Regions from separate parts of the Cytobacillus kochii genome, predicted to be linked through region 2. Evidence: riboswitches for the same ligand, from Rfam matches in the RefSeq annotation. Region 2 holds a riboswitch; each other region holds the start of a gene.
The links. Region 2 has a riboswitch for thiamine pyrophosphate ahead of LG276_RS12135 (Ykof family thiamine-binding protein). Riboswitches for the same ligand answer to the same signal wherever they lie in the genome.
Positions count from the first base shown of each region.

Region 1: another riboswitch for thiamine pyrophosphate. It lies ahead of tenA (thiaminase II); the one in region 2 lies ahead of LG276_RS12135 (Ykof family thiamine-binding protein).
Region 3: another riboswitch for thiamine pyrophosphate. It lies ahead of thiT (energy-coupled thiamine transporter ThiT); the one in region 2 lies ahead of LG276_RS12135 (Ykof family thiamine-binding protein).

Region 1 is NZ_CP085254.1:2,596,722-2,607,374, reverse strand. Features, by position in the region: gene LG276_RS13395 (amidohydrolase) at 1-877, shown strand, start outside; gene LG276_RS13390 (hypothetical protein) at 956-2,278, shown strand; gene LG276_RS13385 (AbgT family transporter) at 2,625-4,112, shown strand; gene LG276_RS13380 (GNAT family N-acetyltransferase) at 4,252-4,998, shown strand; gene LG276_RS13375 (PAQR family membrane homeostasis protein TrhA) at 5,119-5,754, opposite strand; TPP riboswitch at 6,107-6,216, shown strand; gene tenA (thiaminase II) at 6,340-7,029, shown strand; gene LG276_RS13365 (nitrate/nitrite transporter) at 7,330-8,610, shown strand; gene LG276_RS13360 (penicillin-binding protein 2) at 8,908-10,653, shown strand, end outside.
Region 2 is NZ_CP085254.1:2,337,940-2,348,592, forward strand. Features, by position in the region: gene LG276_RS12125 (RND family transporter) at 1-1,530, opposite strand, end outside; gene LG276_RS12130 (TetR/AcrR family transcriptional regulator) at 1,689-2,258, shown strand; TPP riboswitch at 2,465-2,568, shown strand; gene LG276_RS12135 (Ykof family thiamine-binding protein) at 2,654-3,262, shown strand; gene LG276_RS12140 (ECF transporter S component) at 3,259-3,870, shown strand; gene LG276_RS12145 (ABC transporter ATP-binding protein) at 3,845-5,410, shown strand; gene LG276_RS12150 (energy-coupling factor transporter transmembrane protein EcfT) at 5,407-6,192, shown strand; gene LG276_RS12155 (PLP-dependent aminotransferase family protein) at 6,327-7,742, opposite strand; gene pdxS (pyridoxal 5'-phosphate synthase lyase subunit PdxS) at 7,857-8,744, shown strand; gene pdxT (pyridoxal 5'-phosphate synthase glutaminase subunit PdxT) at 8,744-9,337, shown strand; gene LG276_RS12170 (YafY family protein) at 9,582-10,490, opposite strand; gene LG276_RS12175 (VOC family protein) at 10,567-10,653, shown strand, end outside.
Region 3 is NZ_CP085254.1:306,994-317,646, forward strand. Features, by position in the region: gene aspA (aspartate ammonia-lyase) at 1-117, shown strand, start outside; gene LG276_RS01730 (hypothetical protein) at 275-577, shown strand; gene LG276_RS01735 (helix-turn-helix transcriptional regulator) at 579-773, shown strand; gene LG276_RS01740 (YbjQ family protein) at 1,131-1,445, opposite strand; gene LG276_RS01745 (sigmaY antisigma factor component) at 1,426-1,644, opposite strand; gene LG276_RS01750 (YxlC family protein) at 1,631-1,990, opposite strand; gene sigY (RNA polymerase sigma factor SigY) at 1,944-2,501, opposite strand; gene LG276_RS01760 (VOC family protein) at 2,795-3,145, shown strand; gene LG276_RS01765 (serine hydrolase) at 3,323-4,396, shown strand; gene LG276_RS01770 (DUF2975 domain-containing protein) at 5,199-5,675, shown strand; gene LG276_RS01775 (helix-turn-helix transcriptional regulator) at 5,686-5,916, shown strand; gene thiT (energy-coupled thiamine transporter ThiT) at 6,499-7,077, opposite strand; TPP riboswitch at 7,182-7,286, opposite strand; gene LG276_RS01785 (hypothetical protein) at 7,422-7,664, shown strand; gene LG276_RS01790 (peptidoglycan DD-metalloendopeptidase family protein) at 7,692-8,666, shown strand; gene LG276_RS01795 (LysR family transcriptional regulator) at 8,735-9,613, opposite strand; gene LG276_RS01800 (YeiH family protein) at 9,722-10,653, shown strand, end outside.

The sequences.
Region 1 (10,653 bases), 260 kb from region 2:
AGCGGGCTATATGCATGCGTGCGGTCATGATGGGCATACCGCCATTGGTTTAGGTGTGGCGCATTTTATTCATGAAAATCGCCATCAATTAAACGGCCGTTTCACCTTGTTATTTCAACCTGGAGAAGAAGGCGGACGAGGGGCAAAGCCGATGGTGGATAAAGGCTTGTTAGATGATGCCGATGTCTTTTTAAGCGGACATATAGGGATCCACTCGTTAAACATTGGTGACATCGTTGCAACAACAGATCAGTTCTTAGCGAGTACCAAGATAAACGTTGAATACTTTGGCAAATCAGCACATGCTGGATTAGAGCCAAATGAAGGCAGGAATGCTCTATTAGCCGCTGCAGCCTCTTCATTACATTTAAATGGTATTACGAGACACGCAAGTGGTGCGACGCGCATCAATATAGGAACACTAGAGGCTGGAAGTGGCCGAAATATTATTGCTGATTATGCGAAAATGCAATTAGAAACCCGAGGTGCTTCAACTGAACTTAATGAAGAGTACATGGTCCTCGAAGCCATGAGAATTATTCAAGCCAGTGCAGCACTATATGATGTCACAACAAATGTTGAAATCGTTGGGCAAGCGCCAAGTGCAGAGTGTCAAGAAGAATGGGTGGATTTTATTAATGTGGCAGTGAAAGCCAGTACAAATATTAAAAATGTGATTCCAAAATTACCTCTAGGGGCTTCTGAAGACGCTGCCTTTATGTTAGAGAAGGTGAGGAATAATGGGGGAGCGGCGAACTATATGTTATTTGGAACACCGCTAGCTGCTGGACATCATCATCCATGTTTTGATTATGATGAAGAGGTACTGCCTATCGCCGTTGAATCAATTTGTCGCGTGATTTTAGGATGGCAATAAGTTAAAAAAGAACGAACCTTAACCAGTCATGTTAAAATAAGGCTATATTGTTTAATTTGTTGGAGGCAGGTGCGTTGAATGAAAATTCGAGTGGGGGTTATTGGACCAAAAGATTCAGTTAAAATGATTATAGATACAGGGACGGACTACGGCGAACTTCACTTTATTCCCTTTGTGTATGAATCGACTGAAGAAACTGAGCAAATTATTATTAGAAATAGAGAATGGGTTGACCAGTGGCTTTTTTCAGGACAGGCGCCATATTTTTATGCATTATCCAAGAAAGTGATTACAAAAAAAGAAGCGAGTTATATTCCTTTAAGTGGTGCGAGCCTGCTTGCTGTCTTAGTAAAGGTTTTTTTAGATAGCGATCAAGTGCAAAAGCGTTTTAGCTTGGACACTATTCAAGAAGAAGAAATGGATAGAGGACTCGATCCGTTAGTGAGGAATCGAGTCCTTTTCCAGATGAATTCTTACGATGGATATATGCCAGCTGAAGAAATTATTGCTTTTCATAAAGAATTATATGAAAGTAACAAAGTCGATGTGGCTATTACTTGTTTGAATAAGGTGTATAAAGAATTAACGAAGATGAATATCCCAACTTATCGCATTGAGCAATCTGAACTAACGGTCAGACGGTCTTTAGAAACGATTAAAGAAAAGGGGCAAGCATCATGGTACCGGAAATCACAGCTTGTCATTATTGGTGTCGAACGCATCGTTACTTCTTCTGAAAGTGAAGAAAGAAGGCGATCCTTCCGGTTAAAGCATCAAGAACTAGAACTAAAAAAAGTCTTGCTTGACGTTGGTGAACAAATGAATGGTTCGATAGTCCAGATGGATGATGGCGTTCACTATATTTTTACTACGCGAGGAGAACTTGAGCTATTTATGCGAGACCAATCGATGTTGACGATCAGTGAAGAGATTTTTGTTCATAGTCGGTTACGTGTTCGCATAGGTGTAGGCTTTGGATTAACGGTATTAGAGGCTGAGGAAAATGTGAGCATGGCTTTCTCTCATGCTCGTGAATTTAAGGGTCCTATCGTTATCTCTGTTAATGAAGAAAAAGAATTAACGATTATTAATAATGAAAAAGAAGAAATAAGTTTTCATTCAAGGATTTACGGAAATGATTGGGAAAAAATATTTAAAGATGCAGGTATAAGTAGTAAGGTTGTTGCAAAAATTGAGTCTTTATCATTACACTACCAAAAAAATAAGATTACTTCTCAAGATTTATCTCATTGGCTAAAAAGCACTGATCGCAACGCAAGAAGAATCTTGATGGAGATGGAAAAGATAGGTTTAGCTGAAATTATTGGAGAAGAGACAGGTCATAGAGGGAGACCACGAAAAATTTATCAATTAAACTTTAAACAGTTAGCCAAACTATAAGAAATTAAAACCGTATGATTTGAACCTAAACCCTGGAGATATCACTTATTTACAGTTGTTTAGGTTTTTATTATCGTTTATTTTAAATAACATCTAACAAAAGCCGAACATTGAGAATAATTATCAACCATAAAATTCCTATATATTCTTTTATTTGTAAATAAAAATGATATTTATTAGAAAATTACTAAAAAAGACAAAAAAGATTAAAAAAAGACTATTCACAATATAGATGTGATGATATAATAACGGAAATGTTAAGGATAAATTCCGATAAATTCTGACATAAGGAGAGTGAAATGATTTGCAAGCAAATGTAAACAACGAACCAGAAAAGAAGGGCTTGATGTCCAAGTTTTTGTCAGGCATTGAAACGATAGGGAACAAGCTACCAGATCCATTTTTTATTTTCGTTTATCTCGCAGCGTTTGTAATGATATTAACGTTCATAGTTAATCAATTTGATGTTACTGTTGAGCACCCAGGAACCGGGGAAGAGTTGGCAATAAAAAGTTTAATTTCTGGTGAAGGATTGCAGTTTATATTAACTGAGATGCTGTCTAACTTTACTGGCTTCGCCCCACTAGGTCTTGTGTTAGCTATGATGCTTGGTGTAGGCTTAGCTGATAAGGTTGGTTTACTAGAAACAGCCATTAAAAAGTCGATCTTAAGTACACCAAAGTCATTAGTCACTTATGCTGTTTTCTTTATTGGTATTATGGGGAATATTGCTTCAGATGCGGCGTTTGTACTTGTACCACCTTTAGCTGCGATGGTTTTCTACACTGTTGGTAGGCATCCATTAGCTGGTTTAGCAGCCGGCTTTGCTGGAGTAGGTGCAGGTTTTTCAGCTAATGTCTTAATCGCTGGAACAGATGCATTATTGGCGGGAATTACTACTGAGGCTGCTAAAGCAATCGATCCTTCATTTGTTGTATCACCTGTTGATAATTGGTATTTTATGTCGATTTCTACTGTTCTCTTAACTTTAGTCGGTGGATTCTTAACTGAAAAGGTAATTGAACCAAGATTAGGAAAATATGATGGGGATTTGAAAAAGAATTTTGAACCGGTTTCAGCTATCGAGTCAAAAGGGTTAAGAAATGCCGTTATAGCGGGTCTAGCATATATTGCTATTTTACTTACAATTATCTTCTGGCCAGACTCCCCTCTTAGAAACGAAGAAGGTCGTATGATTCCTTCCCCATTTTTAAGTGGAATTATCCCAATTGTTTTATTATTCTTTATAACGATGGGAACAGCATACGGAGTAACAGTAAAGAAAATCACAAAAAGTGCTGATATTCCAAAGTATATGGCAGATTCGATGAAAGATATGGCAGGCTATATCGTCCTTATATTTGCTGCGTCACAATTTATTGCTTATTTTAACTGGTCCAATTTAGGTACTTGGATTGCAGTCAATGGTGCGGAATTCTTATCTTCCATCAATTTAACTGGTATTCCTGTTATTATTGGATTTATTATTTTCGTCTCTATTCTGAATTTATTAATCTTTAGTGGGTCTGCTCAATGGGCATTATTAGCCCCAATTTTTATTCCATTGTTTATGTTACTTGATTATAACCCTGCTTTTATTCAAGCAGCGTATAGAATTGCCGATTCAACTACAAATATTATTACACCACTAAATCCGTATATCCTTGTAGTTCTTGCTTTTATGAGAGAATACGATAAAAAAGCAGGTTTAGGCACGCTTATTTCCTTAATGATTCCATATTCAATGGTTTTCTTAGTTATTTGGGTAGTCATGCTATTCATTTTTGGATTATTCGGTATTCCGATTGGACCCGGTATCGAAATGTATTTGTAATAACGAGGTATTGTTGCCCGAACATTTATGTTCGGGCTTCTTTATTGCGAAAAATGATAAAATAGATAGAGGTATTTTTTTGAGAGTGAGGAATATTAATCGTTAAACTTAAGAGCTAGAAGTAGGGGAGAGATAGGCATTGGTTAGTTTCAGAGATATACACCATGATGGTAATCTAATAGCAGAGAAAGCCAACTTTGATCACTATGGCACAAAACAGTTCTATTTTAAATATGATGCAAACTTTATTCAATTTAAAATAAATCCTAGTTTGCAAGATTTTCAACTGGCACAGAGGTATTTAGAAGACTATCAGAAAGAGCATAAACAAGAACATTTGAAGTTTTATTTACCAGCAGACGAAATGATTAAAGAGGATGTTTTATTATACCTTTATCAACAATTTTATACGATCGGGTGTCAGGAGTTATATGAAATTAAACCTCTTCAATTTATCTATAAAGATAGAAAGAACGAAATCGTGGTTGAGGAAGTGACAAATGATAATTTACGAGAATATCTACTATTGCAGAGAAACTTTGATCAAGATTATGGTGAGGAATATGTGAATCTTAATAGAAGCATGCATTCCTATCATTATAATGCAAAAGATACGTTACAGTTACTCGCATATGATCATGGTATGCCAGCAGGTTCATTACAAGTATTTTTTAATAAGTGTACAGCTGAAATTGATAATGTAGGTGTGTTACCAGCTCACCGATTAAAGGGGATTGCTGCAAGTTTGCAAGATGAAGTAATGAAGCGATTTAGCAATCATAGGGTTATACTTGTAGCCGACAGCAATGACACGCCAAAGGATATGTATCGCAAACAAGGGTATAAAAAAGTGAGTTTTCGCTATGAAGTAATGAAGTTATTATAAGTAGTAGTTTTTTTAGCTTAAAACACGTATTGTGATAAAAACTCAACAAACGGATATTAATAAATCTGCAGGCGGTGAGAGTAGCCATCTGCAGATCATTTATAAAGATGTAAATTTTGATCATGGTAGAAGCGAGAGAACAGCAAAAAAATGCATAATCGAACCAGCGAGAACAAAAACATGCCACAATGCGTGATGGTACTTAAATCCTCTCCATACATAAAATATTGAACCAGCAGTGTATAGTACGCCACCGATAATGAGGAAAATCATTCCTTGTGTGGGTAAGTGTGTAACCAAGGGCTCCCAGGCAAATATAATTAGCCAGCCCATCAAAACATATAGTAATGTCGAGAAGACTAAAAACTTTTTAACAAAAAAACATTTGAAAACCGTACCAGCAATCGCTAGCCCCCAAACAAGACCAAATAAAGTCCATCCTAAGGGTCCTTTAACTGTTATAAATAGAAACGGTGTGAACGTTCCAGCAATAAAAAAGTAAATGGAAGAATGATCGAGAATCTCAAATACATCCTTTGCTTTTCCAGCAGGTAAACTATGTAGCAAAGTTGATGAGAAATATAAAATAACCATCGTTGTACCAAAAAGAACAAAGCTGACAATATGCCAAGCTGTTCCATATAAGGATGAGAAAACAGTTAAAATGACCAGAGCCGCAATACTTAATAGCGCACCAATTCCGTGTACGATCGCGTTGGCGATTTCTTCTCCCTTTGAAAAAATATGTGTTTCCAAGTAGTATTCACCCATTCTTTATCCAAAATCATAATTCTAGTATAAACATATTTTAAGCTGATAAAAAGTCGAAAGCTTTCATTATAAAGAAAAACTTCACCGAACGAAAAGGGGGAAGGGTCTGGTCTAACGGCAGAGAGTTTAAATGCTTGGAGAATATTTGGTGTTATCCATCCTTGAGTCAATGCCAATTTATGCCGCGGTATTACGTCAGTTGAAGCATTCATCCAACTTATTTCATAATGGTTACTGAAAGAGAAGCTCGACATTGCTTATTTACTAAACTTGCAGTTTCCATTTAGGTTGACATTTATTGATAAGATGATAACATAACTTTGAAAGCATAATTGAATAAATCCACTAGGGGTGCCTTTAAAAGGCTGAGATTAAAGTGTAATAACTTTAAGACTCTTAGAACCTGATCTGGTTGATACCAGCGTAGGGAAGTGGCGTATATAAATTTAGTTAACATTATAACTATAACTAAATGAATAATGTATACAGTAACCACTTTCTTATAGGAAGTGGTTTTTCGCTTTTCTGGATTTTTTATGCTCGATAAAAAAAAGAGAAGAGGTAGAAATGATGACAACAAAAGAAACGTTTACACAATCGTTAAGGAAAGAAGTCCATGATATATGGGAAGCGAATTTTGAACACCCTTTCGTTAAAGGAATTGCTAAGGGAGATTTACCAATTGAGTGTTTCCGCTTTTATGTGTTACAAGATTCTTACTATTTATCACATTTTGCTCGTGTGCAAGCAATCGCTGCTTCTAAAGCAGAGAATTTATATATGACCTCAAGAATGGCCTCGCATGCGCAAGGTACCTATGAAGCTGAACTAGGGTTACATAACAAATTTATGGAGGTATTAAAAGTTTCTGAAGAAGAGTTAAACCAGTTTAGACCCGCTCCTACTGCCTATGCATATACATCCCATTTATATCGTGTAGCAGAGACAGGCACAGTTGGCGAGGTCATCGCTAGTTTGCTTCCGTGTTATTGGATTTATTATGATATTGGGCAGAGCTTTAAAGGGGCAAAACCAAAAGAAGAAATCTATCGTACCTGGATTGATACATACGGTGGAGAATGGTTTGTTAAACTTGTACTGGAACAAATTCATCATCTTGATCGGCTTGCTGAAATTGCATCTGAAACAGAAAAAGAAAAAATGAAAATGGCATTTACCATTAGCTGTCAATATGAATTAGCTTTTTGGGAAATGGCTTATACCCAAGAAAAGTGGCTAAGTGATAAAACATATGCATAAAACTTCATAAATGAAAGCGGGAATAGTGTTAACAGAATAAGGTTAGTTCATACTAACTCAATTCTGTTAACATCATACCCTTTATAATCGTTGTAGTATCAGGGTTGTTTATGGAATAAAGACAATTTGCCGTATCGGATTTTCCTAAAAAGAAGTTCGGACTTCAAAAACTACTCATCTAGTCAATAGAAATGACTTCTACTTCTCCACCCTCATAGACATATAAACTTCCTATATATATATAATGACAATAAGCGTATAATGAGAGACGAATGTTAAATTGAGGAAGGCGTTTTAAAAATGAATAAACAACAAAGTAAGTACAGATGGGTTGTATTTGGTGTTTTACTTTTAGCCTATTTATTTATGGTTAGTCAAAGAACAGCACCTGGTTTAATTACTGATCAATTAATGGAAGAATTTCATTTAACTGCAGCAACGATTGGGCTGATAACGAGTATTCAATTTTTTGCTTATGCTGGATTGCAAATTCCCATCGGATTATTCTCTGATAGATTTGGTCCCAATGTATTTCTAGTCGCTGGAACACTGCTAAACGGGCTAGGTACCATCCTGTATAGTTCGGTAGATAATAGTTATATGCTCATCTTTGCTAGGTTATTATGTGGAATTGGCGATGCTACTATATGGGTCAATTTAGTTCTTGTATTGAGCATTTGGTTCAAGCAGCAGGAGTTTTCGATGCTAGTGGGATTTGCCGGAATGACCGGAAGTTTAGGATTCTTATTAGCAACAGTTCCTTTTAGTTCGACCATTTCTCTATTAGGGTGGCGACTTCCATTTTTAATTGTTGGCATTGTAATATTCACCCTTGGTATGGGGCTTTATGTTGTTTTAATAAAATATCCTAAGAAGAAATTTCAAATGGAAGAAGAAAAAAATCAAAAAGAAACAAATGAACCGTTATTAGTCATCATAAGAAGATTACTTGTCAATCGCCAAGCTTGGGCGACATTCCTTTGTCACTTTGGTGTGGTGGGCACATATATCGGCTTTATTGGCTCTTGGGCAGTTCCCTATGGTATGGACATTTACGGTTTATCACGATCAAGTGCAAGTGAAGTAATTATGTACGGCTTATTTGGTGCCATTATCGGAGCACCATTAACAACCTATCTATCTACTTTTTTTGACAGAGTCAAAGCACCGTATGTCATTGTGCAGATGCTGTCGGTTTCTGCTTGGATCACTTTAGTATTGATGGGTGGAGAGCCACCATATTTATTATTCATTCTTTTATTCGTAATCATAGGTTATGCAAATGGTGCAAGTGCTCTAACCTTTACAGTTGTTAGACAGTCCTTTCATATAAAGGAAGTGGGGCTTATTTCCGGTTTCGCTAATACGGGAGGCTTTCTTAGCGCAGTGTTGCTGCCAGCAATTTTTGGAAAAGTATTGGACCATTTTGCTAATTTTGACGTTACAACCGCTTATCAATATGGACTTTATATTCCTTTAAGCTTTGCGATTATTGGGTTAATTGGAGTATTCATGTTATATGAGCCAACAGTGTATCGTCAAAAACTTCAAATGAGTCAAATGAAAAAATCGGTTGGTTAACAATCGATTTTTTTATTTAGCTAATAAAAAATGAAGAACAATCATCACTTAAAAGGCAGTCGAGTGGATACCTGATTTGTTCACCATCTATCGTCTTTAGAGAAATGTTACTGAAAGTGTAAAATTGATCTTTTTTTATCAAATATTTCTTCATAACAATTGAAAAAATTGGATATTTGTTGTAAGATAGTTTATATTATTAATCTAATTTTAATAGATAACATATTTGTGAAATATAATAGTTACATATAGTAATAATTAAGAACATTCATACTTTGATGATTGGTTGTGTTGACGATGGCGGGAGAACAGAGAAGAAAAAAACGAAATAAAAAAATGGTTTTTCGGATTAATTTAATGTTTTTTGCAGTATTTATACTCTTTTCGATTCTAATCTTCCGCTTAGGTATTGTTCAAATTGTTTACGGAGAGAATTATAAAAAAGAGATTGAACGGGAAGTGGAGGTGCCAGTAGCAAGCACGGCACCTAGGGGGCAGATCTATGATAGTAAAGGTAGACTGGTTGTAGGGAATAAACCCCAATTAGCCATAAGTTATACTCGCTCCCAATCTACAACACAAGAAGAAATGATTCAGACATCAGAGCTTTTAGCGAAGATGATTAAAAAAGACACGGAAGAAGACTTGAAGGCGATTACTGAAAGAGATAAACAAGACTTTTGGATAATAAAGTATCCGAATGAAGCAGCAGAAAAAGTATCGGATAAAGAAAAAGATAAATTGCTAGCAAGTGATATGTCATCAAAAGAAGTAGATGACGAAATATATAAACGAACGCGGGAACGAATAACAGAAGAAGAACTGAATGCTTTTAAGAAGGATGAACTAGAAGTTTTAGCGATATTTCGAGAAATGGCAAGTAGTCGAATGTTGACACCTCATTTTATAAAGAACAAAAATGTCAATGAAGATGAATTTGCTCTTGTTAGTGAGAATCTTCATCTATTACCTGGCATTGATACAACGGTAGACTGGGAACGTTATAATGCTTTGAAAGACGAAGACGGCGAAGTGACATTAAGTTCTGTACTTGGAAATGTTTCAAGTTCAAAAGAGGGCTTACCTAGTGAAATGCTCGAATATTATCAATCTAAAGGTTATAGTCGTAATGATCGTGTCGGCAAGAGTTATTTAGAATTGCAATACGAGTCTGTTTTACAAGGGCAAAAGAAAATCATGAAAAATTACACAGATAAAACAGGTGAAGTAACAAAGCAAGATGTGGTAAGAGAAGGACAAGCAGGAAAAGACCTTGTCTTAACAACTGACATCGAATTCCAACAAGAGGTAGAAAAAATTATTGAAAAGCATGTTCGAAGTCTGAGGGGAAGTAATTACTTTTTAGATCGTGGCTTCGTTTCAGCGATGAACCCACAAACAGGTGAGGTTCTCGCAATGGCTGGCAAACAATTTGTCAAAGATGAAAAAACAGGTGAAACAGAAGTCATGGATTACGCCTTAGGTAATATGACAAGTCAATATTCAATGGGTTCCACTATAAAAGGCGCAACAGTGTTAGCAGGTTACCAAGAAGGGGTAATCTCACCTTGGAGTGTTTTGGTGGATAGACCTTTGTATTTTGACGGAACACAACCTAAACGATCTTGGAATACGGCAGGATTTGGTGCCATTAATGATCTAACGGCCCTTAGGAAATCGTCAAATGTTTATATGTTTTTAATAGCGATGAGAATTGGTGGGCAACAAGAATACATTCCGCGAGGTAAACTTCGTATTGATAAAGATGAAGGTATTAGAAAGTTACGATATAATTTTCACCAGTTCGGTCTTGGGGTGAAAACGGGTATCGACTTACCAGGTGAAGTAACAGGACAATCACCCATTCCTCCTAATGGAGGGAATACGCTTGATTTTGCCATTGGACAATTCGATACTTATAGTCCGCTACAATTGGCACAATATGTATCAACGATAGCAAATGGTGGTTACCGTATGCAACCACAGATTGTGAAGGAAATTCGTGAACCGAATCTCGAGAATAATCAACTTGGTGCGGTTTAT
Region 2 (10,653 bases):
TTCTGTAACCGTTGATTTCATATCATAAAGTGCAACACTTTCGCCTAAAGTTAACGCTTGATTACCAAAATACTTAGTACCTATTTCCCTTATCTCTTCTACTAATTGAAAAGGAATATCTCCTTCTGTTCCTGCATCAGTATTAATGATGATTCGACTGTAATTATTGGATAAGAATTGTTCCTTTGCTTCCTCCTCTAAATATTCTTGCGGAATAGTCGAACCAACCATATTCGTGTAGCCAATTACATTTGAGACATGGTCAACCTCTTCAATAGATGCAATCATTTCTTTTTCTTTACCTATTTCATTATTAGGTACCAATAATACTACAGCGGTTGATTCGCCAAATATTTCTTCTACTTTTTGGATGTCTTGCCCTAACCTAGTACTGTCAGGTTGATCCCCCATTCCATAAGTAAATGAGGTTTCTTTTTGTGCTAAAAAGCTTGGTATAACGAGAAGTAAGACGAAAATCAAGACCGGAAACCTTAACTTTAATGTTTTTTTTCCAATACCTTTAAAATTTGGTATTAATGATTTGTGCTGTGTTTTTTCAATCCAATGATGGAATAATAATGTAAGTGCTGGAAGGAATACCATCACACTTATAAAACTTAAAATTATTCCTTTAACAAGGTTTAAACCTAGGTCTGATCCAATCTCAAAATCCATAAACAATAATGCAATAAATCCAAATAGAGTTGTAGATGCGCTCGAGGCAATGACACTAAACGATTCTTTCATAGCTAGTTTCATAGCTTCATTTGGCTCATGCCCTTGTTTACGATAATCTTGAAAACTATGTAATAAAAAGATAGCGTAATCCAAGGAAACAGCTAACTGCAAAATTGGTGCGACTGATTGTGTCACAAAGGACACTTCTCCTATAAAAACATTACTCCCTAAATTAATAATTACCGATACACCGATAGCCGTTAAGAAAAAGAGCGGTTCAACCCAAGAGTTTGTCGAGAGAACTAGTATAATGATAATAATGGGAATAAGTATCCCTGCAGCGAGTAACGTTTCTTGCCCTGTCATTTTCTGCTGCGTAGCTGTATTTGCAGCTTCGCCAATAAGTGATCCCTTCTCACCAATTATTTGATATATATCTTCTGTTGCTTCGACCTCTTTGCCACTCTCAATGGTGACAGAATAAAGAGCGTGATTATTTTTGTAGTAATTTTCTATTGTGCCTTGGTCTCCGGTTTCTATTGGTGTTCTTATGTCCATCGCATCATCTAACCACATCACATCAGTTACACCTTGAACCTTATTTAATTTCTCTTTGATAACGAGCGCTTCTTGGATTGTAACATTCTCAACCATTACGCTTGTATTTGGAATACCACTAGTAAATTCCTCTTCCATCACTTCTAAAGCAACGGTAGATTCAGCTTCTGCTGGGATATAATCTTTCATATTATAATTAACATTCACAAACAGAAAGCCAATAGCAGAAAGCACTGATAACAAAAAGAAAATGATTGTTACAGATTTTTTATAACGAATAATAAACTCAATCATTATTGGTTTCCCCACTTCTTGATGTTGAAATTCTTTTACAGTAACATTATACATACCACTGTGTTAGATAAACAACAAACAGTTGTGTAAAAAATGTTTAACATCCAACATTTAAGCGTACTTTGTTGGATTTCTTTAAAAAAGTGAGGGTTTGTATGATGAACAAAAAATTGGATCGTCGGAAACAATATACTCGTATGGTGTTAAAGGAAAGTTTAATGGAATTATTAAGAGAAAAAGTAATCTCCTCCATTACCATTAAAGAATTATGTCAAAAAGCAGATATCAATCGTTCTACTTTTTATAGTCATTATCGTGATCAATTTGATTTACTCCAGCATATTGAAGATGAGATTTTGTTAGAATTACAAGTCACTTTAAAACAGTACAACCATAATGAGACAAATGAAACTTTTGCAATGACAAAGTATTTATTAGATTATGTTTATAAACGTAGTGCTGATTTTCTTGTTTTATTTAGTGACCATGGTAACAAAGCTTTTCAAACGAGAGTAATTGATACTGCACAATCAATCATTATTAATAGTTTAAAGGAAGAACAGCAGGTCATAAATCTAGATAAATCAAAATATATGATTTACTTTGTAATTAGTGGATGTATTTATGTAATTGAAAAATGGTTAATGAACGGGATGAAAGAATCTCCGGAAGAAATGACAACCATTATTACTGAAATAAGTAATCGGGTTATTCTTCATTCTAAATAGGATGCGAATATATCAACATTCTTCACATCAATATTTTATTCATCTCTACTGTATTGGAATTTAAGTTGTCTTCCCTACTCATTTGCATCATTTTACGTATCAATTAATATATTGTATTTATCGCTACTACATTATCAATTGACAAGTATTGGTTTACAGATAATGATTTTTTGCTTATGATAGGATAGACGAACAAATAAATATATCGAATGCGCTAGGGGAGCTATATTTAATGGCTGAGAAGGCAAGTGCCTGACCCTTATAACCCGATCTAGATAATACTAGCGTGGGGAAGTGCAGTTGGTCAGTGTATTCTCTTTTTTTCTGCATAACCAAACTGCATTCCATCGGGGTGCAGTTTTTTTGTTCAAAAAATGTTAAAAGGAGATTTTTATATGAATCAATTATGTGGAACAAGTAGTATCGTGGGTTGTCAGTTTACGCTTTCTGCAATGAGTGAGAGGTATGTGGACATCATCTTATTTGCCCTTAAAGAAGTGAACATGTCAAAGGTGTGGGCTGAAACTGATGATGTATCTACTTGTATCCGTGGTAAGCAAATTCATGTTTTTGATGTAGTGAGGGCAATCTTTTTACACGCAGCTAAAACGGGAGAACACATCGCTATGAGTGGTACCTTTTCGATTGGTTGTCCAGGAGATTCAGCAGCAGATGTATACATGGACGAAACTGACATTGCCTTGAACAAGGATGATACAAAAGAAATAGACCAGCTTGCAGGTTGTAAATTTGCCCTCTATCCCTTAGGGAGGGAAGATTATATGGAAAAAATTTATGAGCAAATTGATTGGTCCAAGGAGACTGAAGTAAACGTAAGCCATAGCCATTATGCCACAAGGCTTGATGGCAAGGTGAATGATATTTTTAACTTGTTACAGAACGTTTTCGATCAGACCAAGCAAGATGTATCTCATGTGACAATGACATTCACATTATCAGCTAACAGCCCTACTGGAAAAGCTAAAGAAGTGAAAGTCTCATGATAAAATCATGGCGTCTAAAAGATATTGTTCTCATGTCAGTCCTGGGTGTAGTATTTGGCTTTATTTATTTAGGTTTTTTTGGGGTCGGTAAAGTTCTTGTTGCCATCCTTACCCCGTTTGGATTTGGACCCATTGGTTATGAATTGATTTATGGCATATGGTTTATTGTATCAATAATAGCTGCTTACATTATCAGAAAGCCAGGCGTTGCTTTTACAGCAGAAACCATTGCTGCTATTACCGAAGTACTTGTCGGCTCAACATCTGGACCCACTTTAATTCTTTCAGGGATGGTGCAAGGGTTAGGGGCGGAAATCGCTTTTGCACTGACAAAATGGAAAAATTACCAACCTCGAATTCTCGTTTTCTCAGGTGTTAGCGCAGCATTTATTAGTTTTCCTTACCATTTCTTTGTATCAGGTTTTCATGCCTATGAATCCTGGCTTATTATGACAATGTTTGTTATACGTCTCTTAAGTGGAGCCATCATTGCTGGTTATTTAGGAAAAATGTTAGCGGATCAACTAGCGAAAACTGGTGTGTTAAATGGGTACCCGATTGGGAAGGAGGTAATAGCAAGGCATGAAAAATCATCAACCAATTTTTGAACTAGACTCTTTCTCATTTTCCTTTGATAAACACGATGAACCTTCTGTAAATAATGTAAGCTGTAAGTTATATGCAGAGGAAGTGACTTTATTACTTGGAGCAAGTGGTTCTGGCAAAAGTACACTTACACTATGTTTAAATGGTCTATATCCTGAGGCGATTGATGGTTTTACTTCAGGGGACCTTTTATATAAAGGGAGAAATATCTCCTCCTACCCTAAAGGAGTAATAAACCAAGAAATAGGCATTGTCTTTCAAGATCCAGAAAGTCAGTTTTGCATGGTTCGTGTAGAAGATGAATTAGCATTTGTGTTAGAAAACTTGTCTATTCCCAGATGCCAAATGAAACAAAGAATAGAACATGTGCTAGATATTGTAGGATTATCACAATATATGAAACATAACATTCACCATCTTTCAGGAGGACAAAAACAAAAGGTTGCGCTAGCTTCTATCCTTTTAATGGACCCTCAATATTTAATTTTAGATGAACCTACAGCAAATTTAGATCCGATATCTAGCCTCGAGTTTATCGAGACAATTATTAAGATTCAAAAACAACAAAGATTTGGTTTGCTTGTAATTGAACACGAAATCGATGACTGGGAACCATACGCTCATCGGTTGGTTGCGCTTAATAACAAAGGAGAATTACTTTTAGATAGTACGCCGAAGGAAGGTTTTCAAAATCATTTACATAAGTTGACGAAGAATCGTATAAGAGTACCTAAAAGGTATGAAAATAGAAAAATGCCTATTCGACCATCAAGTGAGAAAGAAAGTACAGAAGTAATCGTTAATCTTAAAGATATACAATTTAACTATAAAAATAAGCAAATCCTAAATGAGCTTTCCTTTTCAATCAAAAAAGGGGACTTTTGCGCAATAGTTGGCGAAAATGGTGCTGGTAAATCTACGTTATTACAGTTAATAGCCAAATTAATTAAGCCCGTCTCAGGCTCGATCGATTTTTTAAACACTCCATTAAGTAATTGGCATGAAAACGAATTGTATAAGAATATGGGCTATGTATTTCAAAATCCTGAGCATCAATTTATTAACCAAACTGTATACGATGAAGTGTGTTTTGGTATCAAGCTACGTGGCTATTCTAGAGTAGAAACAGAAAGAATGGCTCATCATTTATTAACCGACTTTGATCTCTTATCTGATAAGTGGAAAAACCCATTTTCATTAAGTGGTGGCCAAAAAAGAAAGCTGAGTGTAGCAACGATGTTACATTCCAAACCTGATTTACTTCTATTCGATGAACCAACATTTGGACAAGATGCCTATACGACCTCTCAATTTATGCGTATAGTCACGCACCTAAATGATAAAGGGGTAACCATCGTTTTCGTTACACATGACATGGATTTAGTTGATTCATACTGTAATAATGTCTTGGTTATGCAACAAGGAAAGATCGTTTATGATGGTACACCTAAAGCACTTTGGCGAAAAACTGAGCTTCTAGAAAAAGCCAGATTAAGGATACCTTACCGCTTACGGTTGATCAATGAAGAGATGACAATATGATACACTCATTAAATCCAACCATGAAAGCTATTACGGTTATCTTACCTGCCATTCTGTTGAGCTTTTCCTTTGATATTATTACACCAGCGATTATGTTTATTTATATCCTGATACTTACCTTTTTCTTCAGTAAACTGAACATAAAGAAATGGTTGTTTTACTTTATACCTATGTCCTTTTTTGCGCTCGGATTAGCTTGGATGACAATGCTATATACGGATGATAAGTACGCAACTGGTCCTATTGTTTTTTCGTTCTTTTCTTTTGATATCAGGATGGGTAGCATTATAGTTAGTATGAGTTTAGCACTAAGGTCATTGTGTTTTATAGGGTTATCTTTACTCTTTGCTTTTACAACTGATCCCACAAAATTTATGTTAAGTTTAATGCAGCAAGTTCGCCTTTCACCTAAGTTAACTTATGGTATTTTGGCTGGGTATCGCTTTGTTCCAACCTTCAAACACGAATTAGACTTGTTAAAGAAAGCTCATCGTATTCGGGGCCTTGGTCGTGCGAAAGGATGGAGAAATCGCGTGGAACATATGAGACAATATTTTATTCCCCTATTAGCTGGTGCCATTCGGAAGGCTGAAAGAGTCGCAATTGCAATGGAATCAAAAGGTTTTACAGGGTCAAAAGATCGAACCTATTATACTGTAATGAAAATCAAGGCCACTGATTACCTATTTATTATCATCATGCTTATCATTTTAATAATCGCCTATTACGTCTCTTATCGATTGGGCACCCTTAACATATTTGGCCATCGGATAATGCCCTAACTTTACTTCCTTCAATCTTTCTAAGTAATATTAACAACGAACAAGTTCAGTTATATGATTAAGAATTTGTTCGTTGTTGATTAACTTATTGTACTTGTTTGTAATTATTTCTTCTTAAGTCAAGCAAGATATATCTAATCAATATCATCCATTCCCCATGCTTTGAACAATGCCTTCAAGCTGTGTTCCAATTGTTCTTCACGAATACCTGCAAAGCCTAATATGATTTGCGGTTCTTTATCCTCTCTTCTAATTATGGAGTAATTAGATAATGGATAAATTTTCAAGCGCTCTCTTTTTGCGCGTGCTACGAGTTCGCTTTCATTCATTCCGTTCTTGACAATCAATACGACATGTAATCCAGAGCTTTCTCCCATAACTTCTAATTGCGGAAAGGACTTGAGTACGTTTAGAACTATTTCTACCTTTCTTCTATAAACTTTTTTCATCCGGTTTAAATGCTTTTCAAACTCTCCGTCTTTCATAAATCCACTTAAGGCATTTTGGTCTATTCTCGAAACCGTGCAATGATAAAAAGATAATTTTTCTTTATAAGATTTAACAAGGGGTTTCGGCAAAACCATATAACTAATGCGCAATGATGGAATAAAAGATTTAGAAAAAGAGCCTAAATAAATAACCTTTTCCCCTCTGTCCATACTTTGCAGAGACGGTATCGTTTTTCCGTTATAGCGAAACTCGCTGTCATAATCATCTTCAATAATGTAGCGATCATTCTTCTCTGCTGCCCAATTCAACAATTGTTGTCTTCGTTGAATCGGTAAAACGGTTCCATAAGGGAAATGGTGTGAAGGCGTCGTATACAGGATATCTATAGGCGATTTTTTTATGGCGTGGATGTCGACTCCTTGTCTATCCACTAACAGTGGATACACTTCATATCCGTAATTATGTAGTATCTTCATCATTAAATGGTAGCCTGGGTCTTCCACCCCATAGACCGTATTTTTATCAAACAGAAAAATCAGCTGTTGTAAAAGAACTTCTACACCTGCGCCAATTACTATTTGTTCTGGCTTGCAAGTTACACCACGGGAATGATATAAGTACTGCGCAATTTCTTTCCTTAAATCAAGTTCCCCTTGGTTTTCACCAAGCAGTAATGAGGACTGATGAACAGGTTCAATATGTTGTTTCACATACTTTCGCCATTTATCAAATGGAAAGTGAACTGTATCAATTTGGCTCGGGTGAAAATCATAAATGGCTGTTTGTTCCTTAGGATAAACACCCACTGTTGAACTTTCATTCTTCATTTTACTTTCGATATATTCTAAGTCTGTTAATGGTAATATAAAGTAGCCTCTGCGCGCTTGTACTTCAATATAACCTTCCGCTTCAAGCTGTTCATACGCTGTTTGAATGGTATTTTGACTTATTTTTAACAAGGTGGCTAATTTTCGTTTAGATGGAAGCTTATCTCCTTCTCGTAATCTTCCCACTGTTATTTCGCCCTTAATATAGTCATATAATTGCTCATATAAAGGCACATCACTGTCTCTTAACAACTCACAAGCTAAGTAATCCATCTAACTGCCCCCTCTAACTGATACTATAAAATTATCAAAAACTGATACTTACAATCATATCAGTTCCTTTTTATACTAATAAACAAATCTGAAAAATGCAATGGAGGAATGAAAATGAGTCAATTAGTAGGTACAGAAACAGTAAAACGCGGGATGGCACAAATGCAAAAAGGCGGTGTCATTATGGATGTCGTCAATGCTGAGCAAGCAAAGGTCGCTGAAGCAGCAGGCGCAGTTGCTGTTATGGCATTAGAGCGCGTGCCTTCAGATATTCGTGCAGCTGGAGGAGTCGCTCGCATGGCGGATCCAAGAATTGTTGAAGAAGTGATGCAGGCAGTGTCTATTCCTGTCATGGCCAAGGCTAGAATTGGACATATTGTTGAAGCACGAGTGTTAGAAGCAATGGGTGTTGATTACATAGATGAGAGTGAAGTATTAACCCCTGCGGATGAAGAGTACCATATTTTAAAAAGTGAGTTTACGGTTCCATTTGTGTGTGGATGTCGTGATTTAGGTGAAGCAGCAAGAAGAATTGGTGAAGGTGCATCCATGTTAAGAACGAAAGGTGAACCGGGTACAGGTAATATTGTTGAAGCAGTAAGGCATATGAGAAAAGTTCAAGCACAAATTCGGAAAATCACTTTGATGAATGATGATGAACTCATGACAGAAGCTAAACTCTTAGGTGCACCATATGAAATCCTTCGTGAAATTAAGAAAAGTGGTAAATTACCAATAGTAAACTTTGCTGCAGGTGGGATTGCCACGCCAGCAGACGCTGCTCTCATGATGGAACTTGGTTCTGATGGTGTCTTTGTAGGTTCGGGTATTTTCAAATCTGAAAATCCAGAAAAGTTTGCTCATAGCATTGTGCAAGCAACAACGCACTATAAGGACTACGATTTAATCGGAAAGCTTTCGCAAGAACTCGGTGCTGCAATGAAAGGATTAGATATTTCTAAATTATCCTTAGAAGAAAGAATGCAGGAGCGTGGTTGGTAATGTTAAAAATTGGCGTACTCGCCTTGCAAGGAGCCGTTTCTGAGCACATAAAACAAATCGAGTCAGCCGGGCAAGTCGCTGTAGCCGTAAAAAAAGCAAGTGAACTACCGTCACTTGATGCTTTAATTATTCCTGGTGGAGAAAGTACGGCAATAAGAAAACTAATTGATTATTATGAATTCAAAGCACCAATTCAACAGTTTTCAGCAGAAAAGAAACCGATTTTTGGTACTTGTGCGGGTTTAGTATTACTAGCTAATGAGTTAGTTGATGGTAGTGAAGCGCATTTACGGTTAATGGATATAAGTGTAAAGCGAAATGCCTTCGGTCGACAAAAGGATAGTTTTGAAACAATGTTACAAGTAAAGGGATTCACAGGCAATGTTCCAGCAGTATTTATTAGAGCCCCAATTATTACAGAAGTAACAGAGCATGTGGAAGTGTTAGCTACATATGATAACCAAATTGTAGCTGCCAAACAAGGTCATCTACTTGTTACCTCCTTCCACCCTGAATTAACAGAGGAAAATCGTTGGATGAAATTATTTATCAAGATGGTAAAACAGGCACATCAAATGTCTACCATTCATTAAATCACAAAAAGAGCCTTGCTACAGATAAGTTAAAAAGAAATGCCCGGAAAAGAGCTGTTTCCTAATAGGAATTTTTCCGGGTTCTCTATGTATTTATTTACTCTCCTTTTCCTAACCTGCAAATCTATTTCTTATCGCGAGAAGTTATATATGGCAAGATGACGAAACACACTTGCTTACTTCGGTAAAAATACGCTCCTTCTTCGAGTCCGTTTAGCTGTTTAGAAGAACAGCAGTAACCATTTTATTTATAAAGTTTCACTGCCCCCTCCAAAAACTTTACATATTTCACAATAAATGCTTTTGGTTTTAAAATCTTAACTTTATTACCAAATCCGGCCAAAAATTGATAAGCATATTGATTCTCAGGCAATTCAATTGTTGCAACGTAACTTGTTCCAGCTTCTTTCTTAACGGCATCTTTCCCATATCTATCGATAAATTGATCCCTTACAGCAACATCTATTGATAGATGTACATTAACCATTGTTTTTTCTTTATTGTGTTGTCTTTCATGTTTGTATTCCTGATTAATTCTTGCATCAAAATAACCGCCTTTTTGGATGTTTAATATCCTCGTCAACTTAAATGTTCGATAGTCTTTCCGTTCTAAGTTATAGCCAAAAAGATACCAATGCATTTCACTTAAATGTAGTCTATAAGGTTCTACCACCCTATAAGTTATGTTTCCTATTTGGTCAACATACTCAAACTTTAATAACCGATTATTATTAATTGCTTGCTCAATAAATAAAATATCTGCTTTAGATTGCCTTCTCCCAACCCAATCATAGAAAGATAGATTAAGATTTGGAGAAATATCTGTGCTGGTCATTCCTCTAATTTTTTGAATAGTCGTTTGAATTTCTTGATTTGTAATCAGTCCCTCAAAGCCTGCTAAAGCTATAAGTATATTTTCTATATCCTTGTGATTTAGTAAACGTTTATCAAATTTATACTCTTCCATTAGCGCATATCCCCCTTCAACACCATATTTCGCATAAATAGGGATTTTTGCATAACTTAATGTTTCCATATCACGTTGAATCGTTCTTCTCGTCACATGAAAAAGCTGACTAAATTCTGAAGCCGATACAACTTCCTTTTGTAACAAAATCATTACTATCGAGATAAGTCGCTCAATTTTCTTCATATTCTCCTCCGATATACGACATACATATGTCGCTTATGTACTATTATACTTCAAATATGAAAAGGAGGAATAAAATATGAAAGCAATAAATTATCTACAATTTGATGGAAAAGCAGAAGAAGCATTGGCCTTTTATGCAAAGGCATTATCAGCAACTAGCAAA
Region 3 (10,653 bases), 2.0 Mb from region 2:
CGTGAACTGTGCTTAAAATACGATGTGCTTACTGAAGAAGAATTGGATCTTATCTTGAACCCATACGAAATGACGAATCCAGGTATCGCGGGTGTGTCTTTGTTAAATAGAGATTAATTTTAATGCTTAGAGTTGATAATGACTCTAAGCATTTTTGTATTTCAGACATTAGCGTGTGATGTCCTAATAATAAACTAAGAAGTATTTTACATTTTTGGATAGTATTAGTATAATATATGTAAAATACTTTTTACATTTTGGAGGAGTAATCATTTTGGACGGAGTCGTTATTGCGTTTTTAACAATACTAGTGTTAAGTATTATACTGATTTTGTTTACATTGAGTACATTGCCCCTAATTGGTGATGAAAGGAAAAACTTTATTAAAATGAAAGCACAATCGTATTCTTTTGCAGCTGTTGTCTTATACTTAGTTTTTGAAATGGGGAAGAAGGTTTATTCAGCTTTTTGGGGAAGCAACACTTATGAAGGACTCTCACCATTCTCCTTTCTACTAAGTATTTGCATTATCTACTTGATTACATTACTTTTTTATAAGAGAAAATACGGTAATTAAGATGAAAAACCGAATTCATGAGTTAAGGAAGTCAATGAAACTATCGCAGGAGGATGTAGCGAAACGTTGCAAAGTAACGAGGCAAACGATTAATGCTATTGAAAATAATAAATATGATCCAACACTGCAGTTGGCGTTTAATTTAGCCAAAGTATTGGATATCACAGTAGATGAGTTGTTTGCGAGTGAAGAGTAGAGAAATTTGATAATAAAATAATAAAGGGAGTTGAGGATCTCTGGAAGAAAATCAAAGGTCAAAACTAGAGCTGTATCAGGCGAATTATGGATCACTCGTCACTGCGTTACTTTGTCTCTACAGTGCCTATGTCAGTTGGGGAGAGAATTGGTTTTTAGTATTTTTATTTAGTGCAGGTATCATTATTTGTGGGACATTTGCTTGCTATGATATTAAAAGAATGATACAGCAGCGGAAGCTTAAGCGTTAGAATTAGGGGTTAGGAATTTGCCCAATCCTTATTCTGAATAGATATAAGTTAATCCGCAGAAAAGCTGTCGAGAAATCGACAGCCAACAAATATATATAACCTCTTGTTTACTCCACATACACCGCCGTACCATAAGCTAATATTTCACTGGCGTTTGCCATTATAGCTGACGTTTCTAAACGTACACCGATAATCGCATTTGCCCCTTTTTCTTTGGCATGCTCTACCATTCGACCGATTGCTTTCTGGCGAGATTCCGTCATCATATCTGTATATTCCGAGACTTCTCCACCGACAATCGTACGTAATCCGGCCACGATATCTTTTCCAATATGTTTCGATTGGACTGAATTTCCCCTAACAAAACCTTTTAACTCTTTTATTTCTTTACCTGGTATTGTTTCAGTAGTCACGATAATCATTTAATTCATCCTCCTCTTTTCTACGAACGTTTCTTACGATGATATAGAATATTAGTGGTACGGGTGCTTGAATTAAGGCGATAATACCCCAGAACCAATGATTCATCCCATTTTTCTTTGCATTAGTAAATAAAAAGATACTTTGTGATAATAAAATAATAGCTACTAAGAATAGTAAAAAGAAATCAATATTCGTCATGTCGCACCTTCTCTCTATGTTTTTGGATTTGCAGCAAGGTATAACAGATGACTAGAAGGACTGTAAGACCTTGTAATGTGATAAAGACAACTGGTATTTGGGTTAATGTTGTAAAAAATAAAACGAGAATAAGTGTTGCTATTCCGCCGAATAAGAGTAATTCTCTTCGCCATTTTCTGCTAGCTGCATCCTTTTTAGCGATGACCATTTTTTCAAACCAATCTTCACTAGGAGTAGAGATGGGGTTATTTTCCTCAAACTGTGCAAAAGAACGTGTCATTTCTTTTGAAAAAACTTCTTCATCCTTGTTTGATAGGGTTTTCCATTGTTCCTGGGCCTTTCTCATCTTCACCCATCTCCTTTCGAATGGTTTTAATTCCGCGGTGAACTCTAGATTTTACTGTTCCTTCAGCAATTCCAAGCATTTTGCCAATCTCATCATACGCATAGCCATAATAATGTTTTAAAATAATCGGCACTCTTAATTCATCTTCTAATTCACCGAGAGAAGCTAATAAGAAATCCCAATCTTCATTTTGTGACTGTGCCTGCCATTTTAATTTCCGCATATGCTGTGCTTTAAAAGCATCAGCTCGCTTTTGGCGCCTTTTTTGATCGATATATAATTTTGTGCCAATGGATATGATCCAAGTGGAGAATTTCGATTTCACCTGAAATTGATTTAATTTTTCAATCGCTTTTGTCATCGTCTCTTGTGCCAAATCCTCAGCTTCTTCTCGATTAAGGGTGAGCTTCATTAAATAATGAACGAGAAGGGGATAACTCTCTTTAAATAAGTGAGCTAACGCCAGGTTATCGCCTAGTTTCGCTGCTTTAATCCATTTTTTCTCTTCCAAACCTTGCCCCCCTTTTCTTTGGATTTACTACTATGACGATTAGTGTTCTCCTTTCGTTCACGAAAAATAAAATTTTTTGAATGGAGATAGAGATTATCTCTTGTTATCGCATAGAAGTTATGTGTGCATGAATAAAAATGTAAATGATTTTCTACCATTTGCCTTTATAAAAAAGATGTACCAGAATTAGCTACACTTCGATATTTCACTAACTGGGACAGTATAATTCAACAAGAAGGAGATATTTAATACATGACGAATTAAACCTATATAGCTAAATTTGGAGGTAATCTATGAACCCTATTTTAAATCAAGTTGGTACTGTGTTTATTCCCGTAAGCAACATTGAAGAAGCTCGTAAATGGTATTGTGACATATTAGGTTTATCAGCAGATGGTGAAATATTATTTGGTCATTTGTATATAGTACCTATGAACGGAACAGGAATTGTATTAGATAGCAAGATTTATTCAGAGGATAATATTTTCAAAACTCCACCTTTTCATTTGAATACTAATAATATAGAACAAGCATATGAGTATATGAAGGGTAAGAATGTCGAATTGACAACAGAAATTGAGCATAACCAATGGTTTAATTTCAAAGACCCTGATGGGAACCATTTAATGGTTTGCAAATGTTAAAACTGTTGCGGTTAGCATTCGCGGCATAAGGCACATTGAAATGATCAATCTTTTTTATAAAAAATTCATATAAATTTAAAAGTATTACGCCATTTTGATTCAATCTTTTTTCAAAATGGCGTTTTTGTATTTGTTAGTAACGGCGTTTAGGAATAAAATTAGTCAAATAATGGGGGGATGTCTGTGCAAACAAAACAAAGTGAAAAAGTAATCAATTCAATTGAAAAATCATTTAAAAAACAAGTCCAAAAAAACAAAAATTTAAAGAGTGCATTTTTACTTGTTCATTCTGAAAAGAAAGGTATCCATTTAAATATCGCAGAAGGGTCAATGAATCCAAAACAGCCAGCATATATGGCAAGCGTAGGAAAAATATTCACGTCAGTTTTGGTTAGTATTTTATATGAAAACGGTCAATTATCATTCGAAGACGGTATTACCAAATATTTAGATCGAGAATTATGCAAACACCTTCATGTTTATCAAGGTAAAGATTATACGAATGACATTAAAATTAAACATCTACTAAATCAAACGTCTGGTTTGTATGATAATTTCCGTCCATTACTTGAAAGGCTTCTGGATGATCCAAACTTTACCATAACCCCACAAGAGGCAATTACTTGGGCAAAAACACATCAAAAACCTCATTTCCCTCCAGGTAACGGCTTTAAATATACTGATACAAACTATCATCTATTAGGCTTAATCATAGAAAAAATAACAGGAATATCTTTTCATGTAGCTATGAAACAATATATTTATCAGCCCCTCAGTATGATGAATTCATCTGTGTTACACTATTCTAATCCATTAGACAAAGATACCCAACATTTAGCAGACTTTTATATTAATAAAAACAACCTAACTAATCACAAAGGATACGCAGGTCTCGACTATGCAGGCGGTGGAGTAGTATCTACTGGAGAAGATATGTTGAAATTTATGAAAGCGTTAGTATCCTATCAATTATTGAAAAAGGAAACGCTTGAGAAAATGATGAATGATAAAGCAAAGTATGGGGTAGGAATTGAGTATGGATATGGAATTATGCAGTTTAAATCAGTTCCACTACTCATGCCGAAAATATTTAATGTCTGGGGACATGCAGGTGCCACAGGAGCCTATTTATTTTATCACCCTAAGATGGATACCTATTTAATTGGTACTTTTAATGACTTTTCTTATGAAAGAAAAGGTGTCAAATTTATGTTAATGAAAGTAATAAACCAATTGAGTAAAATTAAATGAAAGAAATGCGACTTCTTATATTCAGTTAAAGGGCACGTTTGTGGAGTAACACAGGCAGAAAATGATCAAACTCTTTTATAAAAAACAACCTTAAAATTGGTATAGAAGAATCCATTTTGATTAATCTTTCTTCAAAATGAATTCTTCTTTTTTACCGTAAAATAAGGATTTACGAAGTGTTTTTGCTCAAGCTCTATTTCAAACTACACATACAATATTCCGTTTTGTGTAAAAATTACACATTAAATGAGAGAGATTTGCGAGGATTTTATACATATTTTCATTCATTTTTTATAAAGAACAATTCGTGCTTTATCACTGTATGTTGGCATGTATATTTCATGGCTAACAAAAGCGCAAACGAAAAGCCAGTTCCCACAAGGGTTCTAGCTTTTTGGAATTCCCGATAAATGAGACGTTATGTTTACTAGAATGTATGGGCGCTGTATATTTCTTTGTCAAGAAGGGTTTGTATTGCAAGGTGTATTATTACATGAGGTTCGCTTTACTTCTCTTTTTTAACTTCTTCTTCTGAGGCTTTACCTTTTTTAAATGAACAAAAGTATAATAATGAAGATAATTGAATGTTCGAAAATGAGATACCTTCTAATTTGTTGAACGATTTATAAATCCAATAGTTTTAAGTTAAAGCATTTCTTTGTAATAAGGAATGCTTTTTTATATTTGTCTAAAATCCAAAGATTATAACAACAAATTAATAATGTTTAGGAACAAAAAAATATTGTGAAACGATAAATTTTATATTAAAATCAAATAGAAATAAATAAGTGAGGTGCTTTTTATGAAACGTGGTTCAACACTCTTTTTAAAAATAGCCGTTTTCTTTATTGGTACTCCAGTTTTTTCCTTAGGTATAATTGGGTTGATTTGGTTACCTAATAATCCGGCAAATCCAGATTATGCCTATATGTTATATCCCATTGTAATCGGAATGTATTTATCGGCAATTCCCTTTTACATTGCACTTTATAAAGCTTTTAAGCTTTTAAGTTATATTGACAAGAACCAAGCTTTTTCGCAAATTTCCGTAAAAGCTTTGAAGCATATAAAACTCTGTGCAACCATATTCAGTATCTTATATGTGGCAATTTTGCCATTCGTTTTTATGTTAGCTCAAGTAGACGATGCCCCAGGTGGTGCAATAATCGGAATGGTCCCTATCTTTGCTTCGATGGTAATTGCAGTATTCGCTGCAGTTCTGGAAAGGCTTTTACAAGAAGCGATAAATATAAAATCAGAAAATGATTTAACGGTCTGAGGTGAAGGAATTGGCGATTATAATTAATATCGATGTGATGTTGGCGAAAAGGAAAATGAGCGTCACAGAACTTTCGGAGAGGGTTGGAATCACGATGGCTAATCTTTCTATTTTGAAAAATGGAAAGGCAAAAGCGATTCGGTTATCCACTTTAGAATCCATTTGTAAGGCTTTGGAATGTCAGCCAGGCGACATATTGGAGTACAATAGCGACGAAGAACTCAAGAATAATAAAGTATAGAAAATAAATTTATTCCATAATCGGGGTAGCGTCAGGAAAATGCGATTTTACAACGTTAAGAAATTACAATATTAAAAAGCCCAATTTCTACAGCATTAAAATTTCTGTTATTTCGATTGAGAGGAATCATGAAGAGGCACTCTTATATCGGCATAAAGGGGAATTCAAATGAGCTAACTATAATCCAATGAGCTAATGATGTGTATCATTAGCTCATTTCGTTTGCGTTTCCTTTATATTCGATATTAATAAAATTTCTCCTATCACACTCAATCTTCTTCGTGATATAAACTATCGAGTCGGTTGCCAACTATCTGCAGATTCGGCGTTGTTATAAATCATGGTCTTCTTCGGATCATCATGGCCGGCCAGAAAATAGAAGAGATGATGGAGGTTTGCCTAGCTGCTTTTGACGCTTTCATTTTGGAAGTATTGTGAAGAGTCGATTGCATGGTTATCTTATGGATATCACGCCGATGTACATGCCACCCTGATTCCTCAGTTCCATCTCATCGTGCGAAAATCTCCCAAAAAGATATCTTAAAAAAAAGGCCCTGAGTTTCCCCCAGAGCCTTTAGTTGATTAATATGCTTTTTTCAGAAGGACCTTATTGGCTGTTGTGTAAAGCATGACAACGACTAAGGCACATACGATAAAGGTAGGTAGCATATATGTTCCGTTATATACGAGTGAGTAAAGTGCGACAGGTTGATCTGCCGGAGCATAGGCACCAAATAGGACTATGCCTGATAAATAATGGCATAAGAAGCGTAAGAAACTTCCTAAGAAAACGCCACTAATAACATACATGTTTGCTTTGGCAAATTGGCCGTCTTGATAATTTTGTACAACTTTCTTCATATAGATGCCTGCGAGTCCGACAACAGCAAAGGCTACGAAATAGTCAATGATCCATGAGGCGAAATGAAAAGGAACAGCTCCTGTTAAGATTTGTAGTCCTCCTAATAATAAGCCCGTTAAGACGCCACCTTTAATACCCCAACGAAAGGCCATTAAGAAAACCGGTACCATAGCAAGTGAGATGGACCCACCTTGTGGCCAAAATCTCCCCATCAGTAAGCCCGATAAGAAATCAAGTAATAATGCCAAAGCTGCAAATATAGCAATTTCCACCATAAAAAGTGTTTTATTTTGTTTCATGTTTTTCCTCCTTCTCCGAAAAGAGAAGCGAACGAGTAAACCTGTATTACTTTTTTGTCATGAAAAAAAGCAATACATAGGCGGTGATGGATGCCTAGTATTGCTCATATCCAAAACCACGATCCCTACGCTAGCATTATCTAACAGGTTCTTAGGGTCAGAACGAACTCGCTCACTCTCAGCCATATTAGGCTCCCCTTGTGGAAGTATTAAATTTATCCTCGGTTAGAATATACTATGACTTTCATCATAATTCAAGAATCTTTTTTTTGGTAAGAGAAAAACAGATTATTTGTGAAACTTATTCCCGAGTTAGTCGTAAAAATAAACGAGGAGTGATTTACATGAAGAAGGTTTTTGAAGTGAACCATCAGGGAGATCATATACTAGTTGAGAATTACTGGATTAATGGTGAAAAGCTATATGTAAATGGCGAATTACAGGATGAAAATTTAGGACTTGCTATAAGAGGAGATTTGGAAGGAAAGTTAGAAGATTCAAGTCGAATTAAAGTAACTATTGGTGGTTTTCTAACTATTAACTGCAAAATATTTCTTGAGAATCGTTTGATTTTCTCTTCTATATAAAGAATAGAAACCTAGGGGGTAGATGGAATGGTCGGGTCAATGGATACTGATTGGTTTATAGATCATTGGTTAAAAGAAGATTTTAAGGAAATTTATAATGCAACCTCAAAAGTGTTTCAAGGGATGGTATCAAGGGCCGATTTTGTCCAGATGGGTTCATCTTTTAATGCAGGTGTACAAAGTTATCAATTAGTCTCACAGACGAATGTCTTAAATGTCGATCAATTCGTATGGGTGGATCATACAAAAGCAAAAGCGGTCGTCGTTGGATTCGACGAAAAGCATACGATTGCAAGCCTCTACTTAAAACCATATTTTGTCTTTCCTGAAACAGATAAGATCTATACGAAGAATGAATATATTATGCCAGTAATGGATGAATGGTTTATATTTTGGGGTGGCACAAATGAATTCATTAATTATCATTACGCTTATGAACATCAAAGATATGCCTATGACCTTTTAAAGGTGAAGGATGGCTCTACATATAATGGTAGACCGGAAAAGAATGAAAGTTATTATGCTTTTGGGGCCGAAGTCATTGCTCCGCAAGATGGAACGGTCATTCAGGTAGTCGATGGCCTCGATGACAATATACCTGGGCAGATGGATGAAGAACACCCGCCAGGCAACTATATTGTGATTGAGCATGCACATAAAGAATATAGTATGATTGCTCATTTTAAAAAAGATACGATTATTGTGAAAGAAGGAGAACAAGTTCGCCAAAAACAATTACTTGGCAAATGTGGGAACTCAGGTAACTCTTCTGAAGCGCATATTCATTTTCAAATCAGTAACTCTGGCGATTGGCAGAAGGGAAAATCGATTCGCATTCGTTTTAAAAATCGCCTGGAACCCATTCAAGGAGAGGTTGTCACAAATAACCTTACTAAATATCAGGATCGATTCGAAGAGAGATTTGACAAAGTTGAAAATACCTTGACGTTTGCAGATTACATCTTTGCCGTTCCTCGTGCTATTCTCCAGTTGTTTAAATAACAATCTGGAGAAAAGTAGAACCTGTAACTTGTTTATTCCTCCCATTTAATCAAACGTTTGTTTAAATACTAAGCTTCAGGACCATATTTCAATGTATCGACTAATAATTGCGTATTGCGATTAAGGTTTGTCCCTTTGGTTAGGATATAAGAAAAGGCTCGTTTTGCATAAAGGCCTTCTATCGGTACAATCTTTAATAGACCGTATGTTAATTCCTCTTGTATGGCTGCCTCGGATAGTAAGGCGAGTCCTAGTCCACTTTTTACACTACTTTTTATTCCTTGGGTAGAGCTGATGATGAAGGTGGATTTGACTCTCATTTGATGAGATTCGATCAGGTGGTCAAATGATTGCCTTGTCCCCGAACCTTCTTCGCGGATAATCCATTCCTGATCATGCAAATCATCTATCGAATGAAAATTTCCTTCATAGGCAGGTGAACAGACAATCACTAAACGATCTTCTGCAAAGGGTGTTTGGACCACCTCTCTTGCATAGGTTTGCCCTTCCACTAAACCGATATCTACTTCTAACCGCCTCACACTATTAATCACCTGATCTGTATTACCAATCGTCACATGGAAGGATAATTGCTCATGTGTTGCTTGTAATTGTGCGATAACGCTCGGCAAAATGTATTCACCAATTGTAAAGCTAGCTCCGATTCGTATGAGCCCTGAGGCGACTTTTTTTTTCTCATATAATGTTTCTTTAAGCTGCTGATACACATCCCATATTTTTAAGCCTTGATTGTAAAAAAGTTCCCCTTCTGCTGTTAAGTGGACTTTTTTTGTTGTGCGCTGAATGAGTGAGGTCGCAAATTCTTCTTCCAGGTTTTTTATATGGACACTAACGGTTGGTTGAGATAATGCCCTTTGTTTAGCTGTTTTTGTAAAATTTTTCTCGCGTGCGAGGACAAGAAACGTCTCAAGTTCCTCCATATGCATTATAAAACCACCCCATTTATCAATAAAATGAATAAGTATTATTATATATATTTATTTCCAAAATAAAAAGGACAAAACTATACTGTAATAGAGAAAGGGGAGGCAGTAATGGATTTAAAGTCATCTTTGAGAACAGGCTCCTTTTATTTTGGAATAGGAACGACATTGATTATTGCAATTATGGCTGGGCTTCTCGCCAAACTACCTTACCTGACGATTATCGGTCAGCTCGTTTTAGCCATTTTGCTAGGTATAATTTGGTCTCATACGATTGGTTGGAACCGTTCATATAAAGTCGGTGTTGATTTTTCTAGTAAAAAATTATTAAGACTAGGCATTATCTTGTTAGGTTTGCGCCTTAATTTATCCGATTTAGCTCATGCAGGTGTAAGTACTTTTCTTTATGCGGCATTCTTATTATGTGTCACCCTCCTAGCAGTTTATAGCTTCGCTAGGATGCTTCGTGTGGATAAGACATTAAGTTTATTAACGGCATGTGGTACGGCGATTTGTGGTGCGGCTGCGATTGTGGCGATTGCATCTGTTGTCAGAGCGAAGGAAAGTGTGACTGCTGTCAGTGTCGGTGTGATTGCTGTGCTTGGTACGCTATTCACGTTACTTTATACATTTCTTTATCCGATTTTACCAATAACCGATTACCAATATGGTATGTTAACTGGAGGCACCCTGCATGAGATTGCGCACGTTGTTGCTGCTTCTTCTGTTGGTGGTGTGGAGGCAGAGAATATCGCCATTATCGTTAAACTAACAAGAGTCATTTTACTTGTACCAGTGGCTATTCTTATCGGCTATTATATGAAGAAGCGGGAAAGTCAAGAGAGCGCAACAAAGAACAAGTTACCGATTCCTTGGTTTATTTTCGGTTTTCTCGCGATGAGTGCCATCAATACGTTGGGGTGGTTGCCGACTGAACTTGTTCAATGGCTTATTAGTGGATCATATTTATTATTAGCAATGGCAATGGCGGGCTTAGGGTTAAATGTAGAACTCTCCGCTTTTAAGAAAATGGGCCTGCAGAT